DNA from 3 places in the Gottfriedia sp. NPDC056225 genome. Region 1 is predicted to be linked to each of the others. Evidence: riboswitches for the same ligand, from Rfam matches in the RefSeq annotation. Region 1 holds a riboswitch; each other region holds the start of a gene.

Region 1 (8,595 bases):
ATTTTTTAAAGTAAGTCTTATATTTTCAATTCCATCCTTTGAAATATTAATTGCATTTTGCAGTAATTCTAATGCCTTCTCCTGATTATGACCCATTAAATGCTTAGCTGCTTCCATTTGAAATAATGCACCTGTCATAGAATGCCCAATTTTATCATGTATTTCTTGAGAAATACGATTCCGCTCTTCTAATTTAAACGTGTACTCTGACTGTTCCATAAACTCACTATGGTTATTTAATTTTTTTGAAAGCTTTTGAATTGTACTTCTCATCTTGTCAATTTGATCTTCTTTAAAGCGTAATCTAGTGTTATACAAATCCACAATTGAAAAAACAATAAAACTAACTAACGTAATTAAACCATAAATCGGCTGTAAAGAATGATGTAGGTGAAAAATTGGGAGTAACGAAAAAAACCAACTAATCCATTTTTTCGAAATAAAGAAAGAAACAATCTCAAAAATAGACATAGGCAGTAACAAGAAAAATAATGGCTGAATCTTTAAATTGGAATAGACGATTAAACAAATTGATAAAATAAGCAAACATTTTATAAAGTTTGAATTTTTTATTAAATACAGACTAATGTTTATACAAAAATAAACAAGTAGTGCAAAAAGAACCCAAGAGAAATTAGGAATTTCCTTATAAATACAAATTAAAGCAATATACAAAATAACAGAGAGCTTATTTAAAATAATCCAACGCTCCATATGTAACACCCTTAGAGTCAGTCTACTTTCCCAGTAATATAGAAAATAGCAATTTGTGTTCGATGTTCTAAACCTGTCTTCCCAAGAATTGAAGTAATATAGTTAGCAACAGTACCTTCTGATATATATATTTGCTTAGATATTTCCTTATTCGATAGGCCTTTTGCAATTAAAGACATTACATCTAACTCCCTTTGAGTAAATAAACTTGTATCAATCTTTGTGTCAGTTATATTAGTATTATTTGATAAATTCGTTCTTATTTTATCCAGTACTAAGTCCTGCATGATTGTATTTCCATGATAAACACTTTTAATCGCTTCTCGAATTCGTTCTGGATCATTATTTTTTAATAAATAGCCCTTTGCTCCATTTTTCACAGCGTCAATAATATACTCATCATCATCAAAAGTCGTTAAAATAAGTGGCTTCGTTTTAGTCTGCTCAGAAATAAGCTTCGTAGCCTCCACACCATTCATATTAGGCATTCGAACATCTAAAAGAGCAACATCTACTTGATGACTTTGACAATATTTAAACGCCTCATTCCCATCATCTACAGTTTCTAACACTTCAAACTCTTCATAAGAACTCAATATTATTTTAAGTCCTTCCCTAATAAATGAATTATCATCTGCAATAATTAGTTTTATTTTCATTTGAATAGAGGGAGAAAATTTCTACCTCGTTTTCACATCCTTTATTCCACGAATTATATTTCCATTATATACCTATTTAAACCAATTACTAATAGTAGAAAAAAGATTTTAATGAACGAAAAATAAAAAAATCCCTAATGTAATAACAAAAGGGATTCTACATATTACTTATTTTCAATTAATACTTTACCAAATTGCACTTCATTATTTTCGAAGTAATCATGGGCTTCTTTCACTTGATTAAACGTGAATGATTTTGGATTGATGAGTGGCTTTAATTTTCCTTCTTCAACTAAAGAAGAAATTTTATTTAAAATAGCACTATGCTCCATTCGCCCTTCTTTCGTCTTTTGAGTGAGCATAATAAAAATGACGTGCAAAGATAATGATTTATTATGTAAAAGAGTTAAGTCATGTGTCGAACGTGCAGCGATCGCTAATACGGTACCTTGTGGTTTCACTGCAAGAAATGATTTATCTAGGTTTTTTTGACCAACAGTATCAAAAACAAGATCAAAGCCTTGTCCATTTGTTAGTCGATTTACATAGTCTTCTACAGTCTCTTCTTTATAATTGATGACATGATCAACACCTAGCTTTTTAACTAAATCAGCTTTTTCATTTGATGAAACAGTTGTCGTAACGATTGCTCCAAAAGCTTTCGCCAATTGAATAGAAACGTGACCAACACCACCAGTCCCACCATGAATTAAAATATGATCACCTTGTTTTAAATTACCTCTATCAAAAAGTGCTTCCCAAGCAGTTATAGACGTTAATGGTAAACTAGCCGCTTCTTGAATCGGTAAATTCTTTGGAGCTTTAGCAATAAACGATTCTTCAATTAAAAAATAATCTGTCAACGTCCCACTAAAGACATTTAAACCAAATACTAAATCGCCAACTTCAAAATGTGAAACATTCTCACCTACTTCAACAACTTCACCAGAAAAATCACTATGTAAAATCATAGGAAAATTAGGCTGAAACGCATTCGGCACAATGCCTTTTCTTATTTTTGTATCGATCGGATTAATACTAGTTGCAGCAACCTTTACTAATACTTGATTACTAGTTGGCTTTGGCATTGAAATTTCAACATGTTTAAATTCAGAACTATCTCCATATTGATGAATTACAATCGCTTTCATATTGACTCCCTCTTTCGTAATGGAAAATATTTTGAAGTCATTGTAGCATAAATCAGCTCTAAAAAAATACAATTTTGCAATTCACTGAATCCTAAAGTTTTGATTATAATGGTTAAATTTTTATAATTATCATTGTTTTTTCGATTTGTTTCAGTATAATCAATATAAATCTTTTAATCTTATTGATGGAGGAAATGACTATGGTAAACAAATTAGAGGAATTAAATGAGAGAAATACGTTGAACCATAGAAATATTGTAAAGTATGTTAAACATGTCTTCGATGAGTTAGACACAAAAGTTAAAAGATTTCGTGACGAAACAGCAATTAAAGCAGCTCATCATGCAAAACCAGATTTAGAAGAAGAAACTTTATTTTATAGCAATATTCACAATATGAAAAAGCTACTAATTGACGTATTAGAGCGTACTACTGAAGATTTCGAACATCTTGGAGATAAAAACTGGAATAAAAACTTTGAAGATGGCGTAAATATTTGATTTTAAATAAAGACATAAAACTTACTTTTAAATAAAACGTATTTTCTCGATAAAAAGGATAGGAGGGTATTAAACCTTCCTATCCTTTTAATTATGGATACAAATCACTGCTTCAAATTACTTATATAATTTTTCAATACAAAAAGTACACTTTCATCGATTGGAATATTTATACCAAATCCTTCGCTTTTTTCAAGTGAGACAAAGCCATGGAGTAAGCTCCTTAAACCCCTAACTGCATGAATCAGTTCAATATCGGTTAAATTATATGGTTTCATTATTTCGTAAATTAGGTTTAAAATTTTATTCGCTGTTTGATGATACTCATCTTTTGGTGTTTGAGACGGAGATAAGGTAGCTTTGTATAAACCTGGATGAGTTCGAGCGTAATTAAGATAAGCAAAGGCTAAAGCAAAAATTGCTTTCTCGCTCCTTTGATGATTAACAGCCTCTTTAAGTTGTTCATAAAGCTGTGTAATAGCATATAGGGCAACACTATTTTTTAGTTCATCTAAATTCTTAATATGATTATAGATCGATGGTGGTTGAATCGTTAGCTTCTTTGCAAGATAACTTATCGTTAAAGCTTCCCACCCTTCTGTATCGACAATTTTAATTGAAGCCCTCAGTAATTCATTAAAATTCAATCCAATTCTTGGTGACATATCCTCCCCACTCCCACTACTGCTTTTTAAGAGCACGGTCAATCGCTTCTTGTGGATGACTTAGCATCGTACCATGACCAACTGCTAATAATGTAGGTTTCAAATCACTAATTTTCTTCGCACTATTTAATGCAGTCTCTTTACTCCAAGTTGCAAGAGTTGGAAAAGGAAATAAAATTCTTAATTGACCAGAAATCGCAAATCCTCCTCTTAACGAAAAAGCATCACCAGCAATAATTGCATTTGTGCGTTGATCCAAAAATGCCATCGAGCCTGGCGTATGACCAGGAACTTCAAACGCTATTAAAGAGCCTATCGTATCACCTTCTTGAAGTAAACGATCAGGAATCGTTTTTATATTTTTAGGAACATCGCCTTTTATAGGAATATTGGGTTCACTTGCTTCTAGACTAGTATCCCCTTTTAATAATTTTGCATCTCGTTTTGAAATAGACACGACCGCATCTGGAAGTAATGCTTTTAATTGATCAAGCGAACCGACATGATCACCGTGAGCATGTGTTAAAACGATATTCGTAATTTTTTTGCCTATTTGATTTGCTGTTTCTAAAATTTTAGTCGCACTAAAAGACAGCGCTGTGTCAATTAACGTAAGCTCGTTTTCTTCTTCAACTAAAAAACAATTTACAGGAAAGAAATTGGGTAAAAAGCTCAACTCATAAAGATGATTATTTTTCGTAATCTTCATATTATACCCTCCTAATAATAAAAACTAATACCTTTAGTTTTATAATACTAATGGTATTAGTTTTTGTGAACAAAAATTCCAAATTTTACATAAAAATCGTTAAAATGACTAAATATACTTCCATTTTTTGTAAGCTGAAAACTATTGGATCTAGTTGTTATTTGGTAATGGCGAACACTTTGTGTACTTTATTGATAAAGCTGTGAACTTCGTTGATAAAGCATTTGTTTTTGTTGATATAGTACTGATTTTTGTTGATATATAGGATTTTTTGTTGATAAGATGGTTGGCAGACTTTGCAATCCTTGGGTTTGTGCATAAATCAATGAATTCCGTGCTAATTGGAAGGATTTCGTGCATAAAATATCTAGCTTTAGAGTATATCAATTGATTTCATCCATAATGCCAATGGTTTCTGCGTTAATTGGTTGATTCTCCCACAATGTCACAGTTTTGTACGTATATCAATAACTCCATAAAAAAACGGGCAAAAAATAGTCTGGTCCTTTTTTGCTTAGAGTACAGCCACAAAAATACCACAGTTTTTAGAACCGTGGTACACCTCAAAATTTATACTTTCTTATCTTTCTAAAAAACCCTTTCATCATAGATGAAAGGGTTAGATCAAATAGTAATTTATTTTCTACTTAAATCCATTTCTTTATAAGGTACAACTTTTGTTCTATGTTTAACTTTATAACCTAACCAAACAATTAAAAATACAGGAATTCCAATGTATGAAACAAGTACACCCTGCCAGTTAATTGCATGACCAGTAAATGCTTGATAGTTTTGAGCTAAAACAATAAATAAACAAGCTAAGAATGCTAAGATTGGACCTAGAGGGAACCATTTTGCACGGTAAGGAAGTTCTTTCAAATCTTTCCCTTGAGCAACATACCCTTTACGGAATCGGTAGTGAGAAATCGCAATACCTAACCAAGCTATAAAACCTGATAAACCTGATAAATTTAATAACCAATTGTAAACTTGACCTTCACCGAAAAATGAAGATAAAAGAGCTAAAGAACCAACTGCAAGTGTTACGTATAAAGCATTTGTAGGAACACCATTTTTATTTACTTTTGTTAAGAATTTAGGTGCTTTTCCTTCTAATGCTAAAGTATATAACATACGTGTTGACGCATATGTTCCGCTATTACCTGCAGATAAAACTGATGTTAAAATAACTGTATTCATAACAGACGCTGCAAATGCAACACCTAATTTTTCAAATACTAAAGTAAATGGACTAACAGCAACACTGCCTCGCACTAAGTCAGGATCTGTATAAGGAATTAACAAGCCAATTACTACAATCGCTAACACGTAAAATAAAAGGATACGCCAGAAAATTTGACGAATAGCTTTTGGAACATTTTTTTCTGGATGTTCTGTCTCACCTGCTGCAACACCAATTAATTCAGTTCCTTGGAATGAAAATCCTGCAACGATAAAGATTGATAATACACCCAAAAATCCATTATGGAATGGAGCATCACCAACAGTAAAGTTTTTAAAACCTGCATCATGCCCTTTTAAAATACCAAAAATCATTGCAATACCAACAATTAAAAAGACAACAACAGTAACTACTTTAATTAATGAGAACCAAAATTCTGATTCACCATAACCTTTAACTGAAAGTAAATTTAAACCTAAAATAATAACTAAAAAGATTCCGCTCCATAATACTGCTGGAGTATGTGGGAACCAATATTTCATAAGCATTGCTGAAGCTAATAATTCAAAAGCTAATGTAATCGCCCAGTTATACCAATAATTCCAACCCATTGCAAAACCAAATGCTGGGTCTACATAGCGAGATCCGTAAGTACTAAATGAACCAGAAACTGGTAAATAAGTCGCCATCTCACCTAAACTAGTCATTAAGAAATAAACCATTATACCAATTAATCCGTAAGCTAAAATAGCACCACCAGGACCAGCTTCACTTATTGAAGATCCACTAGCTAAAAATAAACCTGTCCCTATCGATCCACCAATTGAAATCATAGTTAAATGTCTTGCTTTTAGACCTCTTTTTAAAGAAGTTTGGTTAGTATTCGTTTCTGTACGATCATTTTTCGGGTTTGTTAGTCCCATCATGTTGCCTCCTCTTGATTCTTGCAATCTTATCTTTACGCGAGAATATGGGACGGTATAAAGTGTTGTATGATGTGTATTTTACTCATGATTTTCAACAATATGTAAAGATTGGAAAATCCAGTAAAAAAAACAAAAAACACGTGAATCAATGTTCACGTGTTCTAGACTCAAATATATGTGTCAAACAGCATCAACATCTCTTCAATAGCCCTCCACAAGAAATCTTGTGACAGTCCTACGCTTATTTAGCAATAGGCCCAATAATAAATTTAAATGGTAAATTTATTATTTCGGCAGTTTCGCCTTTTATTACTTATCATAGGTCCCATAAACCTCAAAGTAATGACTAATCAAAACCGCGCCTCTATCCATACGAGATAAAGATCATATTAAATTTAATTTTATAAGTTCAATATACAATCTACTAATCTAGTTTGTCAATAGATTTTTCGACAAATTTTGAGGGTAACATGAAGAGAATTCTGGTTCTAAAGACCATGAAAGATTAGTAAAAAACTCAAATTTATTGTAAGACTTCAATTTTTTTACTAATATTGTCTAACGACTAATGCGCTTACCTTGTACCATTCGACTTCCTTTATGTATAATATTTCTATGTACTTCAAAGGAGGAATTTTTCACATGACAATTTATAAAGCACTTACACTTGCGGGATCAGATAGTAGTGGTGGAGCAGGGTTACAAGCTGATATTAAAACATTTCAGGAACGTAATGTTTATGGAATGAGTGCAATTACAACTTTAGTAGCGATGGATCCTCATAATCATTGGCATCATCAAGTATTCCCAATAGATATAGATACAATTGCAGCACAATTAGAAACAATCGTAGTTGGTGTTGGAATTCAAGCGATGAAAACAGGAATGCTAGGATCAGTTGAGATCATTGAGTTAGCTGCAAAAACGATTAAAAAACATAATATTGATCGCGTAGTTGTAGACCCAGTTATGATTTGTAAAGGAAATGACGAAGCTCTTCATCCAGAAACAAATGATGCATTAAGAGAAATTTTAGTTCCCCTTTCAACAGTTGTAACGCCAAACTTATTCGAGGCAGCACAATTAGCTAAAATGGCACCAATTTGTACAGTTGAACAAATGGAGGAAGCAGCACGCAAGATCCATGAGTTAGGTGCAAAATATGTTTTAGTAAAAGGCGGAAGCAAAATTCAGCATGAAAATGCAATAGACGTATTATTTGATGGTGAAAAAATCGAACATTTAGAATCTGACAGAATTGAAACTACATACACACATGGAGCAGGTTGTACATACTCTGCAGCAATTTGTGCAGAGCTTGCTAAAGGTGCAGAACCAAGAGAAGCAATTAACACTGCAAAAAAATTCATTACTGAAGCAATTCGTCACTCATTCCCAATTAATCAATACGTAGGCCCAACAAATCATATGGCTTATCGTTTACATGGTGAAGCTTAATAAATCAAGATAAAATAAAAACCACAAGGAATTAATTCCTTGTGGTTTTTACATTTTTTTTAAAGTTCACTTGATCACGTTTTTAATTAGTTTAAATAAATCTCTTGCTTTGAAAAAAACGAATCTTTCCCATCTAGCTAATAAACCATTTCCATTTTCTCCATTTGCAATCTGAATAGCGTGTTGCTTATGAAACTTAGCTACTCGTTGATTATGGTTACGATGCATATTGTGAAGATGAATTGCATGTTTATTTTGTCCCATACGATTCCCTCCTTCTTTTTATATTACTAGTGATAATCACTCTTTATTTAGCATGTATATATTTTTTTTACTAATTTTATACTAATCATTTAAACCTTTTCCGTCAAGAATATGATCAATATACTTTTCTACACGTGACGCTCTAGTTTTCGATTGTTTTGGTTGAGAAAAATAATAAATATAAGCTCTTTGACGCCCTGGAGTCAATGCTTCAAAAGCAGTTTTAAAGGCAGGGTTTTCATCTAATTTAAGTTGTAGTTCTTCAGGAACTTCATAATCTGCAGTCTTTTTTAATTCAACCTGCAAACCTGCTTTTTCCACTTCGATTGCTTCTTTAATATAATCGATTAAGACACTTTCCATTTC
Region 2 (8,595 bases), on a different contig from region 1:
ATTTAGTTTGTTTATCTGTACTGTATAGAGCCTTCCAATTATTGCTATCAACGTTTCCAAATATTGTTTTTCTTATTGAATTTTGTATATAATAAAAACATGTTTTTTAGGAAGAGGAGTTGTTATCCGACTATGACGAACGACATTAATATTGAAGATATAAATATTCCGGGAAATATTTCTGGTTTTGGCTATGAACTTATACGCGATGATCTATTAAACGATTTACTAGGAAAAGATCAACATGATATTTTATATTGGGCGGGTAAAATGATTGCCAGAAAATATCCCTTAGCGACATTTGAAGAAATTATCGAGTTCTTTGAAAGAGCAGGATGGGGTACTCTTACTGTTGAAGAAGAAAAGAAGCAAGAAGTTCATTTAACATTATCGTCTGAGTTAATTACATACAGAAATGAGCATAAAAAGAACGTTTCTTACCAATTAGAAGCAGGATTCCTAGCGATGCAAATTGAACAGCAAATAGACGTCATTGCTGAAACATATGAAGAACAAAGTAAAAGAGGCCACAAAGTAAAATTCCAAGTAAAATGGGATTTAAAAGATCCAATTACAAAAAAATAAAAATAACCACAAGGCATTTTTCCTTGTGGTTATTTTTATTACAAAAAAACACAAAATCCCCCTCATCTGCCCTTACAAACCTTTTCACTCATTATTACACTACCTTTATTCTGAATTCCCTATTCCCTGGCCTTCCTCACTTTTCCTGCACATAATCTCTTCCTCGATACTTACTTCGTTTTTACGTTTAACTCCTTTAATAATAGAATTAGTGAAAAATAAACAAATAAAAACAAAAAACAAAATGGTGAGTATTAATAGCACAAGCTGTAGCACAATTTCTCCATATCCGTATAAAATTAAACTATGCATCATTATTAATACCTCCTACTATTCAATTCTAACATTCGACACCCTTTCTTAATTTACAGAATATTTACTTAATTTATTCGATTAAGTCACAAAAAAACCCTTTTATGCGTCCTCTCAATACTCTATGGCTTTAAATGATTATAGTGATTATTTTGTTAAATTCACTATTTAGCCGTTTTATAGAAAGATTGGTTTGCCTAAAAGGGTTTTTATTTACTATTTAATTTTCTACTGCTACTTCTTCATTGATACGATTTAATTCATATCCTTCATGAAGCGCATGTACTGCTTCTTGTAATTTTGATTTAGGAATAACAGTTGACACTTTAATCTCAGATGTACTAACCATTTTTACGGGAATATCACTGTCAGCTAAAAATTTAAACATTTTCGCAGCTACACCTGGATTTGAAACCATTCCACTACCAACAATTGAAACTTTAGCAAGTTCGCTTTCAAAATCAAATGAACGATAACCTAAAAATTCTTTCTTTGACTCTAGGACTGTAATTGCTTCCAACATATTTTCTGATTTAATTGAAAATGAAAGATTTACTAAATTATCAGATGTTACACTTTGAATAATAATATCAACATCAATACCTTCAGTTGCTAATAAAGTAAAGATTTTAGGTAATAAATCTACATGATTATTTAAACCGTTTAAAGTCATTCTTGTTACATTAGACTCGAATGCGATTCCTCTTACGACTGATTGTTGTTCCATTTCTTGTTCCTCCCCAATAAATGTACCGATTTCATCATGTTGACTTGATCGTACTTGAATGACTAAATTATAATTTTTTGCGAATTCAACTGCTCTTGGATGTAAAACAGCTGCTCCTAAAGCTGCAAGCTCTAACATTTCATCATACGAGACATGGCTTAATTTCGACGCATTTGGCTCAACTCTAGGATCCGTCGTATAAACTCCTAATACATCAGTATAGATATCACAACGTTCTGCGTTTAAAGCTGCAGCTAAAGCTACTGCAGTAGTATCTGAACCACCGCGGCCAAGCGTTGTAATTTCATTATTTTCACTTAAGCCTTGGAAACCAGCTACGATTACGATATAACCTTCATCAAGCAATTGTTGAATTTTTTCAGTATGAATAGTTTCTATTCGAGCATTACCATGAACAGATTCAGTCTGAATACCTGCTTGCCAACCTGTTAGTGAAATGGCTTTAAACCCTTTAGCTTGGATTGCCATTGCAAGTAATGAAATAGTAACTTGTTCACCTGTTGTAAGTAGCATATCTAATTCGCGCTTATTGTTTTGTGGACTAATTTGTGTTGCTAGACTAACAAGTTCGTCAGTATGATGTCCCATAGCTGAAACAACTGTAACGACTTGATTTCCTTCTTTGTACGATTTGGTTACTGTTTCAGCAACATGCTGTATTCGTTCAATTGAGCCTACTGAAGTACCACCGAATTTCTGAACAATAATTCCCATTTTTCTCATCCTCACTTTTTAACTTAAAAAAGAATACAAAAAAGCGCGTGAAGCAATGTTCACGCGCCTAATTTACAATAAATAAAATAGACAAATCATCAACATCTCTTCAATAGCTCCCCGCATAATTATTAATTATTATGCGACAGTACTACATTTCTTAAATGCAGTCCCAACAAAATGAATTGTGGATTCATTTTATTTCGGCAAAACGTCCTTTCAACTGTCCATCACAACGCCACACGTCTATGACAGCATACTCTTAGGTTTTGCACCTCTATTACGAGAGAAAATCATTTAATTTTAACTAAAATATAAATTATTTTGAAAATAGTGTCAAGATAAAAATATTGGAAGAAACTAAATATCACTCATTATGGAAAAATTGATAGATTCCTTCTGCAACATTTTTTGGTATTTTCGCTGCTATTAACTCATCAATTGTTGCTTCTTTTATTTTTTTAACAGATCCAAAATATTTTAGTAAGGCTTTCTTTCTAGTACCACCGACACCTGGAATGCCATCTAATGCAGATTGAACCATCGATTTACTATGCAACTGACGGTAAAATTCAATCGCAAATCTGTGCACCTCGTCTTGAATTCTTTGGAGTAAAAAGAATTCTTGGCTTTGTCTTCCTAATTGTACAATTTGTGGTGGCTGTCCAATTAACAACTCTGAGGTTCGGTGTTTTTCGTCCTTAACAAGTCCTGCGGTTGGAATGAATAAACCTAATTCATTTTGAAGTACATCCTCTACTGCAGCTAAATGTCCTTTACCTCCATCGACGATAATTAAGTTGGGTAAAGGTAGATTTTCTTTTAATGCTCTAGAATATCTTCTCCTTACAACTTCACGCATTGAATCATAATCATCTGGTCCTACTACAGTTTTAATTTTATATTTTCGATAATCTTTTTTTGACGGTTTTCCATCTATAAATACTATCATTGCTGAAACAGGATTCGTACCTTGAATATTTGAATTATCGAATGCCTCGATTCGATAAGGAGTTTCAATATTTAATATTTCACCTAGTTTTTCAATTGCTTTAACTGTTCTTTCTTCGTCACGCTCGATTAATTTAAATTTTTCACCGAGACCAATTTTGGCATTTTTATTTGCTAATACAACTAATTCCTTTTTTTGTCCTCTTTTTGGTTGTAGAACAGGCACTTTCAGTAATTCTTTTAAAATTTCAGTATCAACTTTGTCTGGTACGAATAATTCTTTCGGCTTTATATTATGAGGTTTTTCATAAAATTGTCCTATAAATGATAGGAACTCTTCCTCTGGCTCATCGTAAATTGGAAAATAAGACACATCTCGTTCAATTAATTTTCCACTTCGAACAAAGAAAACTTGAACACACATCCATCCTTTGTCCACTGCATATCCAAACACATCTCGGTCGACCAAATCACTATTCATCATTTTCTGCTTTTCCATCGTTGCTTCAATTGACACAATTTGATCTCGGTATTCTTTCGCCCGCTCAAAATCTAATTGCTCAGATGCCGCTAACATTTTTGCCTCTAGCTCTTTTCGAATTTGATCTTCTCCTCCATTTAGAAAACGAACAATTTCATTTACTATTTCTTGGTTCATTTGATCCGTTACTTCTTTTACACAAGGCGCAAGACATTGACCAATATGATAATACAAACAAACCTTATCAGGTAATGAAGTACATTTTCGCAATGGATATAAACGATCTAATAATTTTTTCGTTTCATTTGCAGCAGTAGCATTAGGAAAAGGTCCAAAATATTTTCCTTTATCCTTCTTCACATTACGCGTAATTAATAAACGCGGATGTTTTTCAGCAGTAATTTTAATAAAGGGGTATGATTTATCATCCTTTAGCATGATGTTATATTTGGGATCATATTTCTTAATCAAATTCATTTCAAGAATTAATGCTTCCATATTTGAAGAAGTGACAATATATTCAAAATCAGTGATTTCTTGAACTAAACGATACGTTTTACCATCATGAGATCCTGTAAAATATGACCTAACTCTATTTTTTAATACTTTGGCTTTTCCTACATATATAATTGTCCCCTGAACGTCTTTCATTAAATAGCATCCAGGTTGATCTGGTAATAGCGCCAACTTTTCTTTTAACTGATTATTCAATGTCAAACCCCCTTCCGTGCATTTGTACACTTAATATTATAATCTCCATCGTTAAAAACTGAAAATACTTTAATGTAATTAAGAAAAAATTAAGCTTTCTATTATAACTTTAATCTCAATAATAACTAAGAAGAGGAGAATACTAAATGAAAAAAGTTCGAGCGATTCATTTTTGGATTGGTGTTATTGTTTCGGTTTTCTTACTAATCGAATCAACAACTGGAATAATCCTATACTTTAATAAAGGAGGCGAGGAAAGAGGTAGATTTTCTATGCAAGATGGTCAATTCCCTTCAAGTGGCCAGTTAAATGGAAATCAACAATCTAATTCACAAGACGGTGACAACACAAATTTTCAAAATGGACAAACTGGCAACAATACTCAATTCCCAAATTTTCAAAATAGACCTGAGCAATCAGCCTTTTCAGTAAAAAGCTTACATACCGGTATTATTGGTTTAATAAGTGGAATCGGTCTTTTTATTCTTACTGGAACTGGACTGACTTTATCTTGGATTTTGTGGCGAAATAAAAGAAAAACGAAAAAGCGAAGTGAAAAAGTTTCAATGGCTATTTAATGTTTGGTTCATGCCTTAAATATAGATTTTATGCTCTATAAAACAAAAACCATCTAGATTGTAGTGCACCACAATCTAGATGGTTTTTTATTTTATTTAGCTTGAGAAATTAAGAAGTCGCAGTTTCAACTTTAACTTGTTCTTCTTTATTTTCATTATCTCCAGCTTTTCTATTCGTTAATTTAATTGGTTTTAGGAATAAAGTTACTACTGCACCAATTAAAATGAATCCTAAACCTACAAAGAATACTTGGTGTAAAGAATCCATTAAAGATGTTTTAATGATTGGTAACATTCCTTCTAGGATTGGTTTAGGAATTAATTTTTTAGCATCCGCATTAAATAACATTGTAAATACAGATTGAGGTGTTGTATTAATCATGTCTTTAAATTTGTCTACTAATGGAGCAGCTTGTGCTGGTAATTTATTTAAAAATGGAACTAAATCATGATTTAAAAGTGTTCCTGATTTACTGTTCATTACAGCACCTAAAACAGTAGCTCCAAATGTTCCACCGATTGAACGGAAGAATTGGCTTGAAGATGTAACGATCCCTAATTCTTTCTTATCGAAAACTTCTTGTAGAGCTAGTGTAATTGTCGGCATTACTAAACCAATTCCAAGACCCATAACTCCCATAAAAATTGTTGCAATTGTTTTACTTGAATCCATATCTAAAGTTGTTAGCAGATATAAACCTAATGCGATTACGAACATACCTGTAATAATTTGTGGTTTTATCCCAACTTTAAATACAACCTGACCACCGATAATACTTGCAATAATCATTGTTACCATCATCGGCGTCATAATAGTTCCCGATTGAGTTGCACTTGTTCCAACAATACCTTGCATGAAGAATGGTACGAACATGATTGCACCAAACATCGCGATTGTCATAAAGAAACCAATTAAGTTTAATGTTACGAAAGTTCTATTTTTGAATAAATGCATTGGTAAAATTGGCTCTTTAGCTTTATTTTCGACAATAACGAAGCTAACGATTCCAACCACTGCTAAAACAAATAAACCAATGATTTGCCAAGAATTCCAATCATATTTAACTCCGCCTAAGCTTAAAGCAAGTAGTAAGCTTACAACACCAATGATCATCGTAAACATACCAGCAAGATCGAAATTGATTGGGCCAGAATTTTTACGACCTTTTAATCCTAAAGCAATAAAAATTGTTGCAATAATCCCAACAGGAAGGTTAATATAGAAAACCCATTTCCAGTTTAATGAATCAACAATCCAACCACCAATTTGTGGACCAATTACTGACGCTAAACCGTAAATACCACCGAAAACCCCTTGGAATTTCGCACGTTCTTTACCTGTAAATAAATCCCCGATAACAATCATCGCCATCGGCATCATTACTCCGCCACCGATACCTTGAATACCACGGTAAATGATTAATTCTGTCATATTATTTGCAATACCACATAAAGCTGAAGCTACCATGAATATAACTAAACCTGCAATGTATACACTTCTACGACCTAATAAGTCGGCTAATTTACCAGCGATCGGCACAACAGTAGTTGAAGTTAATAAGTATGCTGTTGTAAGCCAAGTCATCATACTTAAACCACCAAGGTCTCCTACAATTTTAGGCATTGCAGTACCAACAATCGTACCATCTAATGCCGAGAAAAACATTGCTATAATAAGACCAATTAGCAATAGTTTACGATTATTATCTTTTTGAACAACTGTATTTGTACTCAAAATAAATTTCTCCCTTCTCTCCACTATCTTTTTTCTTTTTATAATAACTAATACAAAAAAGTATTTTGTAAAAATTTTCTATATATCAGCCGCTGCGTTAGCAAGCTTTTCTGTAATCTTTGCAAATTGTAAAAGCTCTTCGTCTGAAAGGTTAAACAGAAAGCTTTCAAAAATTTCTTTTCGATCTTTAATTACTGCTTCTAATTTTTTTATTCCTTCCTCGCTTAACAATATATTTACAACTCGACGGTCTTTTTTATCATGCTCTCTATAAACAAAATTATTATGTTCAAGTCGATCAATCATAAAGGATACCGCACTTGGTTTTACACCCATCATTTCCGCGATTTCAGATATTTTACAGCTCTCATTTTTTCTTAAGTACATCAATACAAAAAATTGAGTAGCTGTTACTCCATGACTATTCATACTTTCTGTCACCTTTGGTTGCATTTTGTGAATAGCAGAATGAAGCGCGGTCTGAATCCGTTCAATGTACTCATTTTTGTTCCCCAAGAATATTAACCTCCTTTAACAATTAATCCAAATAAATATTTAATGCCTGTTAAATATTAATGCTTATTAAATATAAAACGTGACAGAAAAATAGTCAATCCTATTTACATTAGAAATTTTTAACAAAATCTAAAGGTTAAACTTGTTCTTATTAATGAAAACCATTACATTTCAGTAATAAATAAACTCCATCGTATTTTGCCAAATGTCTCTTTTTTTAATTAAATATAATCAAAGAAGAAAAACTGTGCAAAAAAAAGAAATGCACTCATATTATGGGTGCATTTCTTACAAATTATTATTAACCGATATGTGGAGTAATTAATTCTTCTAAAGCTTCTTTTGGTTTGAAACCTAAAGTTTTATCAACTACTTCGCCATCTTTAAGAACGAATAATGATGGAATGCTCATAACTTCAAATTTAGCAGCTGTTTCTTGATTTTCATCAACATCAACTTTTACAATTTTAACTTTATCACCATATTCAGAAGCTAATTCTTCTAATACAGGAGCGATCATTTTACAAGGCCCACACCAAGTTGCCCAAAAGTCAACTAGTACTACACCTTCTTTTGTTTCTTCTGCGAACGTTGCGTTTGTTGCGTTAACAATTGCCATTTATATTTCCTCCTATTGCCAATCTATAAAGTAAAATATGATGATTGACATAATTTGTTATAATTTTAAAGAAAGTATACCATATGAGAATTAGCATTTTCTATTAATTTGCTCAAACTTACTTTAACCAAACAAATTGTCGATATACCAGTGAAAGGACTAAAAAAAATGATAACATTTGAAAAAATTACACAAGACTTATTAGATGTAATCGAAGAAATTACAAATTCTAATCAAAGTTACAATTTAATGGAAAACAGTCGACTAACTAGAACGAAAGAAGAACTGCTGAATGAGTATTTTGATTCCTCAAAACAAACAGAAACTTATTTTATAAAGCTAGATGATACATATATAGGATTGGTTGATTTTTTAAAACTTAATCCTAAAGATGGTTTTCCTTGGCTAGGGCTATTAATGATACATAATGATTACCAAGGTTATGGATTCGGAACAAACGCATTTTTATTATTTGAAGAACTACTATTAAAAAGAAGTATTCACGGATTACGTTTAGGTGTATTGCTGAGTAACCAGCAAGCTAAAACATTTTGGGAATCTCAAGGATTTACATATGTTGAAAATAGAACAAATGCAGATGGAATTGAAGTTGAAGTATATGAAAAACTTTATTCGTAAATGTTA
Region 3 (8,595 bases), on a different contig from region 1:
CTACAATATCAATCTTAATATTGATTATCTGTTTACCTACTGTTGTCATGGTCTATAAAGTATCATTTGTTTTTGCAATAATGGGAACTTTATTATTGGATTTTTATCTTGTTGTATCGAATCATAAAAACCCTTTAAAATTCACGAAAATCGTACTGATTTGCTTACTTTTAGGTATATCCGCTGTAGGAATCATATTCTATATCAGCAAATTTTTAGTAATCGTAAATTCATATGGGATTGAGCGAATATTAACCGATCATATTACAACTGCAAAATTATTATTTTTCTTAATTTGTTTATTTCAACCAATCATTTTGCCATTACCAGAAGCGATTACGATTCCGGCAGGTAGTGCTGTAATAGGTGCTTTTTCTGGAGCGGCTATTGGGTTCTTAGGTTCAACTTTAGGTATTGTCATTATGTACTTTTTAGCAAGAATAGGTGGATATAAACTAGTCTCAAAATTGGTAAAAGAAAAACACCTAAAAAAATATCAAGAATATGTATTAAAAAATGAAACAATTATTTTAACGCTAATGTTTATCGTTCCGATTTTGCCAGATGAAATTATTTGCGTAGGGGCCGGCATTAGCAAAGTATCCTTGAAAAAGTTCATTGTAATTGCTGCGATTTCAAAATTAATTACGTCTTCACTATTATCCTACTCAGTTTATTTAGCGAAAGTTTTCTCGCTAACAACTTCGCAAATAGCTTTAATGGGCTCCATTTTATTAGCTTGTATCTTATCTTTATCATTCATTATTAAGAGATTAATTAAGCGAGCAAATTCAAAAGAAGCTTATGTTGCTTCGCAAGGTGAATAATAAAAAGGCAATGTAACGGTAAACGATACATTGCCTTTTTTTATAACTATTGTCGAAATTGAAAATTTCCTGAGAAATAATGTAGAAAATATGACGAATTACATTTTAATCATCCAATTAAAACTTTAATACCTTGAACAATATTCCATATAAATACGACTAAATTAACAATGCATACTAATATAAATCCGCCAATAATAGTATAGCTTACTCCATCGCCCATTGTATTAAACGTAAAAATGGAGATCGCCCCTAAAATGATAATTGTTAGAAAGGGGAGTATATGTGAAAAAAGTGCTCGTTTAGAATGGGACTTTATTTGTTGATCTTTGGCTACAAAATAAACGATGATTGGCAATAAAAAAGGCGCGAAAAAAATACTAAAATAACATAATGAGGACAAAATCTTATTTGTTTCCATTTATTTACCTCAATTTCTTAAAAAATTTTAATTAATCTTAGTATAGTTTAATTTATATATAAAAATCGATTAATTTATTAACAATTTTTATATATAAATTTGCTTTAATTGATTAGGCAGAAAAATGAGTATCCTTTTTCTGTCTCTTTTTAAAGGAAATATAAATGTAAAACAACAATAGGATTGTAGCAGTAATACAGATTGTAGTCCATGGCGAGCCTAACAAGAAGTTCCCATATAAAGTATAAAGAACTGCGATTGGAATATTACCGGCAAACACAATTGCGATATAAGACAAATATTTCATATTAGTAGAAGCTGCAATAAAGCATGCACCGTCTGTTGGAGCTAGAGGAGTTGCAACTGTTAAAAATAAGTATTTCTTTCGATTAGAAATAATTTCTTTAAATAGAGAAGGATATTTATTCTCCATGAACTGCTGAATCGTGTCACTTAAAATAGTTCTACTTAATAAGTAAATAATAGATTCAGTAATCGCCATACCAACTAATGATAAGAGTATGGTCTCATACGGATGAAAAAATAAACTGCCTACTACTATTAATACTGAGCTAGGAATAAATAGGAAAATTCTGGCGCAGAAAATAGCAACAAATAATAGCATCGGATTGATGGAGGAATTCGTAATAAAATGTTTTATATCGTCCAATGAGAGATGAAATAAATGATATCGAATGGCAAGTAGTAGCATTAAAATCCAAAAGCCGATAACGATGAGTGGAACGACTTTTTTCATGATTTATGCTCTCCTTTATAGTAGAAAATCTTCAGTTATATTATTCTATTCGCCAATTACTAGAAAACTGATTCATTTTTAAAAATTAATAATAAAGGGCATAAAAGTGTCAAAAATTGAATAAAAATTTAATAAGCAATAAATATCTCAATTTAAAGAGAAATGAGGTAGAGATATGCTTGATGATGGTCTATTAATTATTCGACTTGTTTTAGGAATTATTTTACTAGGTCATGGCGTTCAGAAAGTATTTGGCTGGTTTGGCGGTTACGGTATAAAAGGTACTGGACAGTGGCTAGAGTCAATTGGAATTAAACCTGGAGCATTCTTTGCTTTTATTACTGGAGTTGCAGAAATCGTAGGAGGATTCTTTGTAGCGGCTGGTGTATATACAGAAGTTGGAGCATGGTTAATTATTGTAGTTATGGCAGTAGCAGTATTGAAAGTACATTTAAAGAATGGATTTTGGAATAGTTCGAACGGTTTTGAATTTAATCTGCTAATTATAGCAGCAGCTGTTGGGTTACTACTGACAGGTCCAGGGTCACTAGTATTATTTTAGATTCGGAAACTTATGGGATGTCTCATTTATTGAGGCTCCTTTTTTTGTTTGTATATACGAACAAATTATGTGCTTTGTTTATAAAGCTGTTAAGTTTGTGCATAAACAAGTGATTTTCGTTCATAAAGTGCTAACTTTTGTGCATAAACAGGAGTCCTTTGTTCATAAAGAGGATTGATCAATATAAGAGGACTTGTGTGAGTAGAAAAAATTATCGAAATGGACGAACACTTTGTGAACACGGCTTAAATATTGTTAGAATGCGTCTTATTATCGCCAAAACAAGTTTTAATCGTGAAATGACCAGACCAAATATGTGACTAACAATTTTTAAATTCCCTCATTCGTGATACGATAAGTTTAATAATGATAACCATACGGAGGGATTAAGATGGCAGATTCTATTTTTGAACAGCTTAAGTTTACAAGATTTTATACTTTAAAAATTCTTAAATCAGTTTCAAATGATGTTGTTGGTGTAGTGCCAACTGGATTTAATAATAATATTCATTGGAATGCTGGTCATATATTAGGGGCATATGAGCAATTACTTTATGCAAATACTGGTGATACCGGCAAATTATCAAGAGAATTCATCGATTCTTTTAAGGGTGGAACTAAACCAAGTGACTGGCAGGAGACCCCTCCATCATATGAGGAAATTATTCGATTGTTAGAAGAGCAAACTGAGCAATTGATTTCTACATACGAAGGCCGTTTAGATGAAGTGATTGAAAAAGAGATAAAACTTGGTAATTTTGAAATTAAAACTATTCGAGATATGCTAAGCTTTAATATCTTTCATGAAGGTTTACATGCGGGCTTAGTAAATGGTTTAAAGAGAACACTTGGACAGTAAGTAAATTCGTTAATTTTGTTTCTATAAAAATCTAAGAGGTTGTGCTCTTAGATTTTTTTGTTATAATCATGTGTAACTATTATAAAAATGGTGGTCTGAAAATTAAGTCATTTTAAAACGAGGTTATTTAAATGAAAAAAGAAAGTAATTTAATTATTTATGATCTAATTTTGTATTTAGTATTTCCACTTGTTTTATATAAGGTTTTACAACATTATTTTAGCGATTATTGGGCAATGCTTTTACCGACAGTTCCAGGGATTTTATATACATTATTTCGTTTTTGGTATACAAAACAGTTTAATGTAACTGGTATTTTTATTATTTCAACTTTAACTGCTAGCACTGCTGTTGATTTAATGGCTTTAGGTTCTGCCAAAAACTTAATTCTGTATAATGTGTATTATCACTTTGCACTTGTTGGAGTATTTTTGGTTTTATTGGCTTTGAAAAAGCCATTACCATATTACTTTATGATTGATATTGCAGCAATTCAGGGACAAGATCGTGAAGAAAGTAAGGAATTGTTTAAAAATCCATCACTATTTAAGGTGTTTCAATATTTGTTTATAGCATGGATTATTAAAGATATAGCCTTTGCTTTTGGACAATGGTGGATGGTCGATACGTACGGATTAAAAGCATATTACTCACGCACGATTATCTTTACAGTTGGAGGATATGTTTTTGGCATCATTATGGCAATTGGTTATGCAATTGTAACAATGAGAGCTCAAAAACTAAAAGGGGATGACCCTGAGCAAACTTCTGATGAAATTATTATTTAATGATATGAAGAAAAACCACAAGGAATTTTCCTTGTGGTTTTATTCGTTTTATCCTTGCCCTTCAATTAATTTCGAATTCATTACAATTTCTGCATTTCTCCTGCATTTAAGATATCAAGTTTTTGTATTCTTTCATTTTCAGGCTCAACGTGAATTAATATTTTTGGATCGACTAGCACATTTTTTATTTCATCTTCAATTTTGTCACATAATATATGTGCTTCTTCAATGCTCATGTCTGATGGTAATACTAGGTGGAAGTCAATATGTTCCTCGGCACCAGAGCGTCTCGTGCGTAAGTCATGGTACTCAATAAACTGTGATTTAAATGTATTTAATACTTTTACGATTTGATCTAATTCATCAGAAGAAAGGCCAGTATCAAGCAATGGAGTAAACGATTTACGTCCAAGTTCAATCGATTCCTTCATTATATAAATGGCTATTCCAATACCAATTAATGCATCAAGAAATTCCCATCCAGTAAGACTAACCAATATTAAACTTACTGCAACCCCTAGAGATGAATAGACATCTGTTAATAAATGCAAAGCGTTAGATTGCATAGCTACAGAATGAGTTTCATTTCCTACTTTTTGAACAATTTTTCCGACTCTCCAATTGATTAATGCTCCAATTAACATGACGACTACACCGATCATAGGTAACTTAATAGGAGAAGGATGTAGAAGTTTTTCGACAGATTCAATGATAATCCAAATACCTGCTACAAATATTAAGATTGTTTCAACCGTACCCGAAATATTTTCAAATTTACCATGCCCATAAGGATGATCCTCATCAGGAGGCCTGTTTGAAATTTTTACAGAGAAAAATGCAATTACTGAAGCAACTAAATCCAATAATGAGTGGATTGCTTCCGAGATGATTGCTACGGAACCAGTAAAAATTCCTACTATTAATTTTAATAAAACGATGATTGTGTTACTGCATATTGAAAGTGCTGCTATTTTGCTTGAACGCAATCTATTCACCCCTGTCCAATTTTTTCTACTTAAGTTAAGAGTTTTGTAATAAGGCAACAAAAAAGAAAAACCACTAACAATTTGTTAGTGGTTTGTTTTTTTTATATTTAATTTGTTTTTATTGAAATGATTTTTCATTTTAATTCACCTTTTCACTCGCATAAAACATATTCTATAATACAGATACTATTTTGAAAAGAAAAAGCTGCGTGTGCAATTGAAATATAAATCGACAAGATTTTTCAAAAAATGGTTTGACATCTATTTTTAGACTGTGTTATACATAGACTAATATAAAAAATAACAGTCTATTCGTAGAGGTTGCATTGTGTATAAGTATCATTTTAGAGAACTGTGGGTTCGATGACAAAATGAGAAAGGATCCAATGCCGAAGAAATAAATTGCCACACATTTTATTTCTGGGACTACATTGAATAAATGTGGTACTGTCACATGTGTTTGTGAAGAGCTATTGAAGAGATGTGATTGGCTAAGTCCTTTTTTTAAAGCGATAGGCACATGAACATATCCTTCATGTGTCTTTTTTAATACACTAATACATTGAAGGAAGCTTCTTAGAATAATCTTACATTTGGATTTGAAGGGAGAATATGAATGTATTTACATGGTAATAGTCGAATTAATAATGGAGGACATCTAGAAATTGGAGGTTGTGATACTGTAGAATTAGCTAAAAATTACGGTACACCTCTATATATTTATGATGAAGCATTAATTGAATCAAAATGTAGGGAATTCCTTGAAGCTCTAAAAGATACAGGAATGAAATATCAAGTTGCATACGCGAGTAAAGCATTTCTATGTGTTGAACAAGCCCGTTTAATTGAAAGAGAAGGATTATGTTTAGACGTTGTATCTGGTGGAGAACTTTATACAGCGTTGCAAGCAGGCTATCCAGCGGAGAAAATTCATTTTCATGGAAACAACAAGACAATTGAAGAAATCGAAGAAGCATTAAATGCAAAAATCGGTTGTTTCGTTGTTGATAACTTCTTTGAATTAGAAGTACTACAAGCGTTAGCTGAGCAACGTGGTGAAGAGGTTTCAATTTTATTACGTGTTACCCCAGGTGTAGAAGCACACACACATGAATATGTTATGACAGGACAAGAGGATTCTAAATTTGGATTCGACATCATGTCTGGGCAAGCTAACGAAGCAGTTGAAGTTTCATTAAATTCAAGTAATCTTAAATTATTAGGAATACATTCACATATAGGATCACAAATTTTTGAGCCAGATGGATTTGTTCATGCAATCAATGTATTAATGAGCTTTTTAAATGGCCTTAAAAATGATTTAGGCTTTACAGCTGAAATATTAAATGTAGGTGGGGGCTTTGGAATTCGTTATACTTCCGAAGATGAGCCTTTAGCTGTTGCAAAACATATTGACACAATTACCACGATTATTAAACAACAATGTGAAGAGCTAGATTATAAACTACCAGAGCTATGGTTAGAGCCAGGACGTAGTATAGTTGGTGAAGCAGGAACAACGCTTTATACGATTGGCTCAACAAAAACATTACCTTCAATTCGTAAATATGTATCTGTTGACGGAGGGATGACTGATAATATCCGTCCAGCTCTTTACGGATCAAAATACGAAGCAATGCTTGCAAATCGAGCAAATGATGAAAATAAAGAAGTTGTCTCTATTGCAGGCAAATGTTGCGAAAGTGGCGACATGCTTATTTGGGATTGCAAATTACCAGTTGTAGAAAACAATGATCTATTAGCTATGTCATGTACTGGTGCTTATGGTTACTCTATGGCTAATAACTACAACCGTATCCGTCGCCCAGCAGTAGTTTTCGTAAAAGATGGTATGTCAAGAGAAGTAGTACGCCGTGAAACATATGAAGATTTAGTGAGAAATGACAGAGTTTATGTTGAAAACTCTTCTATTAGATAAATAACAGATTGATAAAACACTTTCATTATAAATGGAAGTGTTTTATTTCGTTTTCCTCAATAAATTGTGATAATTTATCGACATATAAAGACATATTTATCATTTATATTACAATATTGTAACAATTGCGACTCTCTTCGTGAATCTATGGTATAAATACTTAGGTAGATTAGCGAGAGGAGAGACGCTGTAATGTTAAGAAAAAAACTGGCAGTGCTAGCAATTGCAAGTACAATAGTATTATCATTAGCGCCAAATGCTTCAGTGTTAGCTGATAGCAAAGTAGAAACAAAGCAAGCTGAAGTAGATAAGTTCCAATCACAATTTAAAAAATTAAGCAGCGAAGTAAAGAAGATAGATGCTCAAATTAAAACAACTAAGAATAATATAGATGCAAAAAAAGCAGAAATCACTGAGACAGAGAAACTTATCAATGATAAAAAAGCTAGAATTACATATTTGCAAGATCGAATTGAAAAACGTAATGAGGTATTAGAACAACGTTTAGTTGCTATGCAAAAGCAACCAAAAGTAAATCTTGTGACCGACGTCTTATTTAACTCTGATGGAATTGTAGATTTCTTTAACAGAGTAAATTCAATTTCAACATTGTTTAATGCTGACGAAAACATCATTAAAGAACAACAATCAGAACAAGACGAAGTTAAAAAAGAAAAACAACTTGTTGATGAGAAAAAAGCAACGCTTGTAGCAGCAAAAGAAGATTTAGTTGCACAACAAAGCGATCTTTCTAAAGCGCAAGCTGAAAAACAAAAATCATTAGATACTGCAGAAGCTAACTTGAAGTTGGCTGTTAAAGAACTAGAAAATGCAAAAGAAGATGAAAGAGTTCAACGTCTTGAGCAACAATCTCTAGAACTAGCGGCATTATCAAGTGATGATGAGGATGATAGTGACAATAGTCAAGCGACTAACACTAGTTCAAACTCTTCTAGCTCAGACTCAAAATCAGACTCAAGCTCACATTCAAAATCTGATTCTAATTCTGGATCAAATGCTGGACCATCAGATGATGGTGGATCAGTTGCAACAGGCAATGGAATTGTAGATTTTGCTCTTCAATATCAAGGTGTTCCTTATGTATTTGGTGGAACTTCTCCAAGTGGATTCGATTGCAGTGGATTCATCTGGTACGTATATTCACATAATGGATATGGCATCTCTCGTGGTAATGTAAAAACATATTGGAGTAGAGCGACAAAAGTAAGCTCTCCACAACCTGGTGACCTAGTATTCTTACAAAATACTTATATTAATGGTCCTTCACATATGGGTATTTACATTGGTGGAAATAAAATGGTTCATGCTGGAAGCAGCGGAATCAGCATTATCAGCTTAAGTAATAGCTGGGTTCGCTCTCACTTCTTAGGCTACGGAAAATTCTAATAGTTTATTAACCTCGTATTATATTTAGTATGGTACGAGGTTTTTTATT

Evidence for each region. Region 1 has a riboswitch for lysine ahead of ACFCYN_RS12620 (amino acid permease). Riboswitches for the same ligand answer to the same signal wherever they lie in the genome.
Region 2: another riboswitch for lysine. It lies ahead of ACFCYN_RS15140 (aspartate kinase); the one in region 1 lies ahead of ACFCYN_RS12620 (amino acid permease).
Region 3: another riboswitch for lysine. It lies ahead of lysA (diaminopimelate decarboxylase); the one in region 1 lies ahead of ACFCYN_RS12620 (amino acid permease).

Annotation. Positions count from the first base shown of each region.
Region 1 covers NZ_JBHJTJ010000016.1:63,784-72,378, reverse strand. The annotation lists gene ACFCYN_RS12650 (sensor histidine kinase) at 1-714, opposite strand, end outside; gene ACFCYN_RS12645 (response regulator transcription factor) at 732-1,373, opposite strand; gene ACFCYN_RS12640 (zinc-dependent alcohol dehydrogenase family protein) at 1,538-2,524, opposite strand; gene ACFCYN_RS12635 (hypothetical protein) at 2,725-3,024, shown strand; gene ACFCYN_RS12630 (TetR/AcrR family transcriptional regulator) at 3,129-3,689, opposite strand; gene ACFCYN_RS12625 (MBL fold metallo-hydrolase) at 3,706-4,398, opposite strand; gene ACFCYN_RS12620 (amino acid permease) at 5,035-6,507, opposite strand; lysine riboswitch at 6,705-6,882, opposite strand; gene pdxK (pyridoxine/pyridoxal/pyridoxamine kinase) at 7,150-7,965, shown strand; gene ACFCYN_RS12610 (hypothetical protein) at 8,032-8,229, opposite strand; gene ACFCYN_RS12605 (YdeI/OmpD-associated family protein) at 8,311-8,595, opposite strand, start outside.
Region 2 covers NZ_JBHJTJ010000022.1:70,539-79,133, forward strand. The annotation lists gene ACFCYN_RS15130 (YslB family protein) at 133-585, shown strand; gene ACFCYN_RS15135 (hypothetical protein) at 691-900, opposite strand; gene ACFCYN_RS15140 (aspartate kinase) at 1,118-2,359, opposite strand; lysine riboswitch at 2,465-2,647, opposite strand; gene uvrC (excinuclease ABC subunit UvrC) at 2,727-4,502, opposite strand; gene ACFCYN_RS15150 (hypothetical protein) at 4,649-5,080, shown strand; gene ACFCYN_RS15155 (MDR family MFS transporter) at 5,190-6,815, opposite strand; gene ACFCYN_RS15160 (MarR family winged helix-turn-helix transcriptional regulator) at 6,894-7,331, opposite strand; gene trxA (thioredoxin) at 7,633-7,950, opposite strand; gene ACFCYN_RS15170 (GNAT family N-acetyltransferase) at 8,119-8,589, shown strand.
Region 3 covers NZ_JBHJTJ010000045.1:443-9,037, forward strand. The annotation lists gene ACFCYN_RS20690 (TVP38/TMEM64 family protein) at 1-827, shown strand, start outside; gene ACFCYN_RS20695 (magnetosome magnetite crystal formation protein family) at 937-1,248, opposite strand; gene ACFCYN_RS20700 (TVP38/TMEM64 family protein) at 1,361-2,005, opposite strand; gene ACFCYN_RS20705 (DoxX family protein) at 2,181-2,567, shown strand; gene ACFCYN_RS20710 (hypothetical protein) at 2,765-2,887, shown strand; gene ACFCYN_RS20715 (DinB family protein) at 2,959-3,426, shown strand; gene ACFCYN_RS20720 (VC0807 family protein) at 3,558-4,214, shown strand; gene ACFCYN_RS20725 (cation diffusion facilitator family transporter) at 4,295-5,200, opposite strand; lysine riboswitch at 5,508-5,681, shown strand; gene lysA (diaminopimelate decarboxylase) at 5,817-7,139, shown strand; gene ACFCYN_RS20735 (coiled-coil domain-containing protein) at 7,332-8,546, shown strand.